Regions from separate parts of the Ureibacillus sp. FSL K6-3587 genome, predicted to be linked through region 2. Evidence: a T-box and tRNA genes for the amino acid it is inferred to sense, from the RefSeq annotation. Region 2 holds a T-box; the other holds one or more tRNA genes.
The links. The T-box of region 2 lies ahead of NSS77_RS12705 (valine--tRNA ligase). A T-box ahead of a tRNA ligase gene usually reads a tRNA of that ligase, here a tRNA-Val.

Region 1 (3,349 bases), 240 kb from region 2:
CCGTCTTCCGCTCCAAAAAGCCGGGGTGGCGGAATAGGCAGACGCACAGGACTTAAAATCCTGCGGTAGGTGACTACCGTACCGGTTCGACTCCGGTCCTCGGCACCAACATGAAGATGAAGCGCCAGTAGCTCAATTGGATAGAGCGTCTGACTACGGATCAGAAGGTTGTGGGTTCGACTCCTGCCTGGCGCGCCATAAAAGAAAAGGGACCGGGAAGTAGCTCAGCTTGGTAGAGCACTTGGTTTGGGACCAAGGGGTCGCAGGTTCGAATCCTGTCTTCCCGACCATAGAAACGGGGCATTAGCTCAGCTGGGAGAGCGCCTGCTTTGCACGCAGGAGGTCAGCGGTTCGATCCCGCTATGCTCCACCATAACATATAAATCAATTGGCGGCGGTGTAGCTCAGCTGGCTAGAGCGTACGGTTCATACCCGTGAGGTCGGGGGTTCGATCCCCTCCACCGCCATCCCAAGGACCTTTAGCTCAGTTGGTTAGAGCAGACGGCTCATAACCGTCCGGTCGCAGGTTCGAGTCCTGCAAGGTCCACCAAAGGTTGAAAAGGAAACATGGAGGAATACCCAAGTCTGGCTGAAGGGGTCGGTCTTGAAAACCGAGAGGCGGGTCAAACCGCGCGGGGGTTCGAATCCCTCTTCCTCCACCATTAATATATAAAATTATCGCGGGGTAGAGCAGTCTGGTAGCTCGTCGGGCTCATAACCCGGAGGCCGCAGGTTCAAATCCTGCCCCCGCAACCAAACGGTTCCGTGGTGTAGTGGTTAACATGCCTGCCTGTCACGCAGGAGATCGCGGGTTCGAGTCCCGTCGGAACCGCCATATAAAGTGGTTCAGTAGCTCAGTCGGTAGAGCAAAGGACTGAAAATCCTTGTGTCGGCGGTTCGATTCCGTCCTGAACCACCATTTATATGCGGGTGTAGTTTAATGGTAAAACCTCAGCCTTCCAAGCTGATGTCGTGGGTTCGATTCCCATCACCCGCTCCAAACGAGGGCCTATAGCTCAGCTGGTTAGAGCGCACGCCTGATAAGCGTGAGGTCGATGGTTCAAGTCCATTTAGGCCCACCATAATATTCCGAAGTAGCTCAGTGGTAGAGCAATCGGCTGTTAACCGATTGGTCGTAGGTTCGAATCCTACCTTCGGAGCCATGACGGAGAAGTACTCAAGAGGCTGAAGAGGCGCCCCTGCTAAGGGTGTAGGTCGGGGTAACCCGGCGCGAGGGTTCAAATCCCTCCTTCTCCGCCATTCATACATGGCCCCTTGGTCAAGTGGTTAAGACACCGCCCTTTCACGGCGGTAACACGGGTTCGAATCCCGTAGGGGTCATAAAATTTTAATTAAAAAATAAAAAAATATATTGAAAACCTTAGCGTTTATGATAAAATAATTCTTGTCTTTGAAATAATAAGTCTAGTGACGATGGCAAAGAGGATACACCCGTTCCCATACCGAACACGGAAGTTAAGCTCTTTAGCGCCGATGGTAGTTGGGGGCTTCCCCCTGCGAGAGTAGGACGTCGCTAGGCTTAAATGGAGGATTAGCTCAGCTGGGAGAGCATCTGCCTTACAAGCAGAGGGTCGGCGGTTCGATCCCGTCATCCTCCACCATATATGCCGGCGTAGCTCAATTGGTAGAGCAACTGACTTGTAATCAGTGGGTTGAGGGTTCGATTCCTTTCGCCGGCACCATCGTGAGCCATTAGCTCAGTGGTAGAGCATCTGACTTTTAATCAGAGGGTCGAAGGTTCGAGTCCTTCATGGCTCACCATTTATTATGCGGGTGTGGCGGAACTGGCAGACGCACTAGACTTAGGATCTAGCGCCTTACGGCGTGGGGGTTCGACTCCCTTCACCCGCACCATATTTACATCATGCGGAAGTAGTTCAGTGGTAGAACACCACCTTGCCAAGGTGGGGGTCGCGGGTTCGAACCCCGTCTTCCGCTCCAAAAAGCCGGGGTGGCGGAATAGGCAGACGCACAGGACTTAAAATCCTGCGGTAGGTGACTACCGTACCGGTTCGACTCCGGTCCTCGGCACCAACATGAAGATGAAGCGCCAGTAGCTCAATTGGATAGAGCGTCTGACTACGGATCAGAAGGTTGTGGGTTCGACTCCTGCCTGGCGCGCCATAAAAGAAAAGGGACCGGGAAGTAGCTCAGCTTGGTAGAGCACTTGGTTTGGGACCAAGGGGTCGCAGGTTCGAATCCTGTCTTCCCGACCATAGAAACGGGGCATTAGCTCAGCTGGGAGAGCGCCTGCTTTGCACGCAGGAGGTCAGCGGTTCGATCCCGCTATGCTCCACCATAACATATAAATCAATTGGCGGCGGTGTAGCTCAGCTGGCTAGAGCGTACGGTTCATACCCGTGAGGTCGGGGGTTCGATCCCCTCCACCGCCATCCCAAGGACCTTTAGCTCAGTTGGTTAGAGCAGACGGCTCATAACCGTCCGGTCGCAGGTTCGAGTCCTGCAAGGTCCACCAAAGGTTGAAAAGGAAACATGGAGGAATACCCAAGTCTGGCTGAAGGGGTCGGTCTTGAAAACCGAGAGGCGGGTCAAACCGCGCGGGGGTTCGAATCCCTCTTCCTCCACCATTAATATATAAAATTATCGCGGGGTAGAGCAGTCTGGTAGCTCGTCGGGCTCATAACCCGGAGGCCGCAGGTTCAAATCCTGCCCCCGCAACCAAACGGTTCCGTGGTGTAGTGGTTAACATGCCTGCCTGTCACGCAGGAGATCGCGGGTTCGAGTCCCGTCGGAACCGCCATATAAAGTGGTTCAGTAGCTCAGTCGGTAGAGCAAAGGACTGAAAATCCTTGTGTCGGCGGTTCGATTCCGTCCTGAACCACCATTTATATGCGGGTGTAGTTTAATGGTAAAACCTCAGCCTTCCAAGCTGATGTCGTGGGTTCGATTCCCATCACCCGCTCCAAACGAGGGCCTATAGCTCAGCTGGTTAGAGCGCACGCCTGATAAGCATGAGGTCGATGGTTCAAGTCCATTTAGGCCCACCATAATATTCCGAAGTAGCTCAGTGGTAGAGCAATCGGCTGTTAACCGATTGGTCGTAGGTTCGAATCCTACCTTCGGAGCCATGACGGAGAAGTACTCAAGAGGCTGAAGAGGCGCCCCTGCTAAGGGTGTAGGTCGGGGTAACCCGGCGCGAGGGTTCAAATCCCTCCTTCTCCGCCATTCATACATGGCCCCTTGGTCAAGTGGTTAAGACACCGCCCTTTCACGGCGGTAACACGGGTTCGAATCCCGTAGGGGTCATAAAGCCCGGGACAACATTGGATTGTCCCGGGCTTTTATTGTAAAAAAGAAAACCCCCTGC
Region 2 (3,349 bases):
AAAAAGCTGGGAGACATGCTGGAAGAAGGAATCCGTGAAGCGGCAACAAAATACAACATCCCGCATACAGTGAACCGTGCAGGCAGCATGATCGGTTTATTCTTAACAAATGAGGATGTCGTTGATTTTAGATCCGCCCAAACATCCGATTTGGAAATGTTTGCAGAATATCATCGTCTCATGCTTGAAGAAGGGGTTTACTTGCCGCCTTCCCAATTTGAAGGATTGTTTATTTCCACTGCCCATACAGAAGAACATATCGCGAAAACCATTGATGCATTCCATAAAGTGTTTGCCAAATTGGCCCGCTGATGATCAGAGTGTCTTTTCCTTTAATGAAGGGAAAGACGCTCTTTTTTTGTCAAAATTTTTGAAATGCCATTTATCATACTTCGAATTTTCGGGCATAGAGTAGTACGGGAGGGAAACACATGGCAAAAATTAATTGGGAAATGATGACGCAGTTTATCTTTTCAAAAGAATACGGGATTGTCGAAGAAGTTGTATCGGTCCAAGTCATCCCCCGTTGGCAACAGGAAGAGACGGAAGATTCCATTCGTTTGACGGGCATTTATCATATCAAGTCGACGGTGAGATTCAATCCTGCGATCAAACCGAATTTCAGCGAAGGTACATTGATCGAATATATTGATTTGCAAGGCGATGAAGGATATTTTGAATATTCATTGCCTTTAGAAGTGGATTTGCCAAAGGAGAAAGTTGCGCAAACTTCTCAGCTGGAATTGCATGTTGAGGATATATCCTTATTTGTATACGATGGCTCAAGCTGCACCTTTAAATGGGAAGTGAACTGCACTTTTGACGAGCCGGTGGCAGGCGCTTTATTCCAAGTGGAATCCGAAGAGAAAGTGGCGGAACGGGTAGCCGTAGTGGCCGCGAATACGGGGGAAGTTTTGGAAAGAGCCAAAACCGACCAGCCCCCTGCCACATTGGAACATCCACTGGTGAATGAAGAATTGAATAAAGTGCAGGAAAGTGCACCAAATTTCTCGGAAGCTATTGAAGATGAATCGTTATCAAATTACGTAGATTTCATCAGACCGTTGGATGAATCGGCAAATGAAAGCAATTCTATTCAAGGGGAACCAATCGGACATTCCCACTTTGAGGAAGAAGCCAAAAAAATCCGCAAAGAAGAGAATGAAGTGATACATGTTAATGAGTCTTCCAGCAAAATCATGATTGATGAAAAATTCAAGATCCCTTCAGATACGGATGATTTTTACAACGAACTTTCCGAATCCTATAGCCTTTTGAAATTTAAATAATATCTGTCCATAACAACCATGAAATGAGTGCGAGAATGAAAAGCAGCAGCACATCGCCCGTCGTTGGGACGAAGAGCGTGTGAATGGCTTGAAACACGGTGATCGGAATGCAAATGTGTTTTGCGTAAAAACGCACTTTTCGGATCCAAGGGGGTAATAGCCAGGGATTATAACATTTTCTTCTTTTTTTTAAAAAAGACATGGAAATCACTCCTTTCATTTCCCTGAAACTTGAAAACTGCTGTTAAATTTTATACAATGATTTAAGCAGTTGAATATGCGGATGCAATGAATTGGAAGAGTAGAATGATGATGCATGCCACAGAGAGGAAACGGCAGCTGAGAAGTTTCCGCATGCAATCATTTGAAGGTAGCCATGGAGCAGCTTTTATGAATCCAGTAGTAAAAGCCGGTTAAACACCGTTATCGGAATGAGAGCTGTTTAGACGTTTTATGGTCTAAATGGAAAAAAGGTGGTACCGCGAACTCCTTCGTCCTTTTCGGATAAAGGAGTTTTTCTTTTTGCCAAAATTTGATTCAACTAAAGGAGGAACAGTCATGACAGAAAACGTGTCAATGCCGACAAAGTACGACCCGAAGTCTGTTGAGCAAGGTCGTTACAAATGGTGGTTGGAAGGAAAATTTTTCGAATCACAACCAAACAGCGATAAAAAACCGTATACCATTGTAATTCCGCCTCCAAACGTAACCGGGAAGCTGCATCTTGGCCACGCTTGGGATACAACATTGCAAGATATCATCATCCGCATGAAACGCATGCAAGGATATGATGCCCTTTGGCTTCCGGGAATGGACCATGCGGGAATTGCGACACAAGCAAAAGTGGAAGCCAAACTTCGCGAACAAGGAATCAGCCGCTACGATTTAGGACGCGAGAAATTCCTTGAAAAAACATGGGAATGGAAGGAAGAATACGCAAGCCATATTCGCGAACAATGGGCGAAATTAGGATTGTCTTTGGACTATACAAAAGAGCGGTTTACTTTGGATGAAGGTTTATCCGATGCTGTAAAAGAAGTGTTTGTACGTCTTTATGAAAAAGGATTGATTTACCGCGGCGAACGCATCATCAACTGGGATCCGGAAGCAAAAACCGCTTTATCCGATATCGAAGTAATTTATAAAGAAATCCCTGGAGCCTTCTATCACATGAAATATCCGCTTGCCGACGGTTTCGGCTACTTGGAAGTGGCGACAACACGCCCTGAAACAATGCTTGGAGATACGGCGGTAGCGGTTCACCCTGAAGACGAACGTTACAAACAGTATATTGGCAAAACAGTCATTTTACCGCTTGTAAATCGTGAAATTCCAATTGTGGCCGATGAATATGTGGACATGGAATTTGGTACAGGGGTTGTGAAAATTACGCCTGCCCATGACCCGAACGACTTTGAAGTGGGCAACCGCCACAATTTGGAGCGCATTTTAGTGATGAACGAAGACGGTACAATGAATGAAAAAGCGGGCAAATATCAAGGATTGGACCGCTTCGAATGCCGCAAACAAATCGTGGAAGATTTAAAAGCGCAAGGATACTTAATTAAAATCGAAGAGCATGTGCATTCTGTTGGCCACTCTGAGCGTACAGGTGCAATTGTAGAGCCTTACTTGTCAAAACAATGGTTCGTGAAAATGAAGCCGCTTGCGGAGGCAGCATTGAAATTGCAACAAGACGAAGAAAATAAAGTGAATTTTGTACCGCCACGATTTGAAAATACGTATCTTCATTGGTTGGAAAACATCCGTGACTGGTGCATTTCCCGTCAGCTTTGGTGGGGCCATCAAATTCCGGCTTGGTATCATAATGAAACGGGCGAAATTTATGTTGGCAAAGAACCGCCAAAAGATGCGGAAAATTGGACGCAAGATCCGGATGTATTGGATACGTGGTTCTCAAGTGCCTTATGGCCATTCTCCACAATGGGCTGGCCGGATACAAACAACAAATTGTATCAACGTTACTATCCGACAGATACGTTAGTGACAGGTTATGACATCATTTTCTTCTGGGTTGCCCGCATGATTTTCCAAGGCAT

Region 1: it has a tRNA-Val gene. The T-box ahead of NSS77_RS12705 (valine--tRNA ligase) is inferred to sense a tRNA for this amino acid. The anticodon was not compared.

Annotation. Positions count from the first base shown of each region.
Region 1 is NZ_CP151969.1:2,306,337-2,309,685, forward strand. It holds tRNA gene NSS77_RS11360 (tRNA-Gly) at 1-15, shown strand, start outside; tRNA gene NSS77_RS11365 (tRNA-Leu) at 20-108, shown strand; tRNA gene NSS77_RS11370 (tRNA-Arg) at 122-198, shown strand; tRNA gene NSS77_RS11375 (tRNA-Pro) at 214-290, shown strand; tRNA gene NSS77_RS11380 (tRNA-Ala) at 298-373, shown strand; tRNA gene NSS77_RS11385 (tRNA-Met) at 394-467, shown strand; tRNA gene NSS77_RS11390 (tRNA-Ile) at 474-550, shown strand; tRNA gene NSS77_RS11395 (tRNA-Ser) at 570-662, shown strand; tRNA gene NSS77_RS11400 (tRNA-Met) at 680-756, shown strand; tRNA gene NSS77_RS11405 (tRNA-Asp) at 760-835, shown strand; tRNA gene NSS77_RS11410 (tRNA-Phe) at 844-919, shown strand; tRNA gene NSS77_RS11415 (tRNA-Gly) at 927-1,000, shown strand; tRNA gene NSS77_RS11420 (tRNA-Ile) at 1,006-1,082, shown strand; tRNA gene NSS77_RS11425 (tRNA-Asn) at 1,089-1,163, shown strand; tRNA gene NSS77_RS11430 (tRNA-Ser) at 1,168-1,260, shown strand; tRNA gene NSS77_RS11435 (tRNA-Glu) at 1,270-1,341, shown strand; rRNA gene rrf (5S ribosomal RNA) at 1,425-1,540, shown strand; tRNA gene NSS77_RS11445 (tRNA-Val) at 1,547-1,622, shown strand; tRNA gene NSS77_RS11450 (tRNA-Thr) at 1,628-1,703, shown strand; tRNA gene NSS77_RS11455 (tRNA-Lys) at 1,708-1,782, shown strand; tRNA gene NSS77_RS11460 (tRNA-Leu) at 1,791-1,875, shown strand; tRNA gene NSS77_RS11465 (tRNA-Gly) at 1,888-1,962, shown strand; tRNA gene NSS77_RS11470 (tRNA-Leu) at 1,967-2,055, shown strand; tRNA gene NSS77_RS11475 (tRNA-Arg) at 2,069-2,145, shown strand; tRNA gene NSS77_RS11480 (tRNA-Pro) at 2,161-2,237, shown strand; tRNA gene NSS77_RS11485 (tRNA-Ala) at 2,245-2,320, shown strand; tRNA gene NSS77_RS11490 (tRNA-Met) at 2,341-2,414, shown strand; tRNA gene NSS77_RS11495 (tRNA-Ile) at 2,421-2,497, shown strand; tRNA gene NSS77_RS11500 (tRNA-Ser) at 2,517-2,609, shown strand; tRNA gene NSS77_RS11505 (tRNA-Met) at 2,627-2,703, shown strand; tRNA gene NSS77_RS11510 (tRNA-Asp) at 2,707-2,782, shown strand; tRNA gene NSS77_RS11515 (tRNA-Phe) at 2,791-2,866, shown strand; tRNA gene NSS77_RS11520 (tRNA-Gly) at 2,874-2,947, shown strand; tRNA gene NSS77_RS11525 (tRNA-Ile) at 2,953-3,029, shown strand; tRNA gene NSS77_RS11530 (tRNA-Asn) at 3,036-3,110, shown strand; tRNA gene NSS77_RS11535 (tRNA-Ser) at 3,115-3,207, shown strand; tRNA gene NSS77_RS11540 (tRNA-Glu) at 3,217-3,288, shown strand.
Region 2 is NZ_CP151969.1:2,548,444-2,551,792, forward strand. It holds gene hemL (glutamate-1-semialdehyde 2,1-aminomutase) at 1-312, shown strand, start outside; gene NSS77_RS12695 (hypothetical protein) at 432-1,289, shown strand; gene NSS77_RS12700 (hypothetical protein) at 1,282-1,491, opposite strand; T-box leader at 1,569-1,791, shown strand; gene NSS77_RS12705 (valine--tRNA ligase) at 1,848-3,349, shown strand, end outside.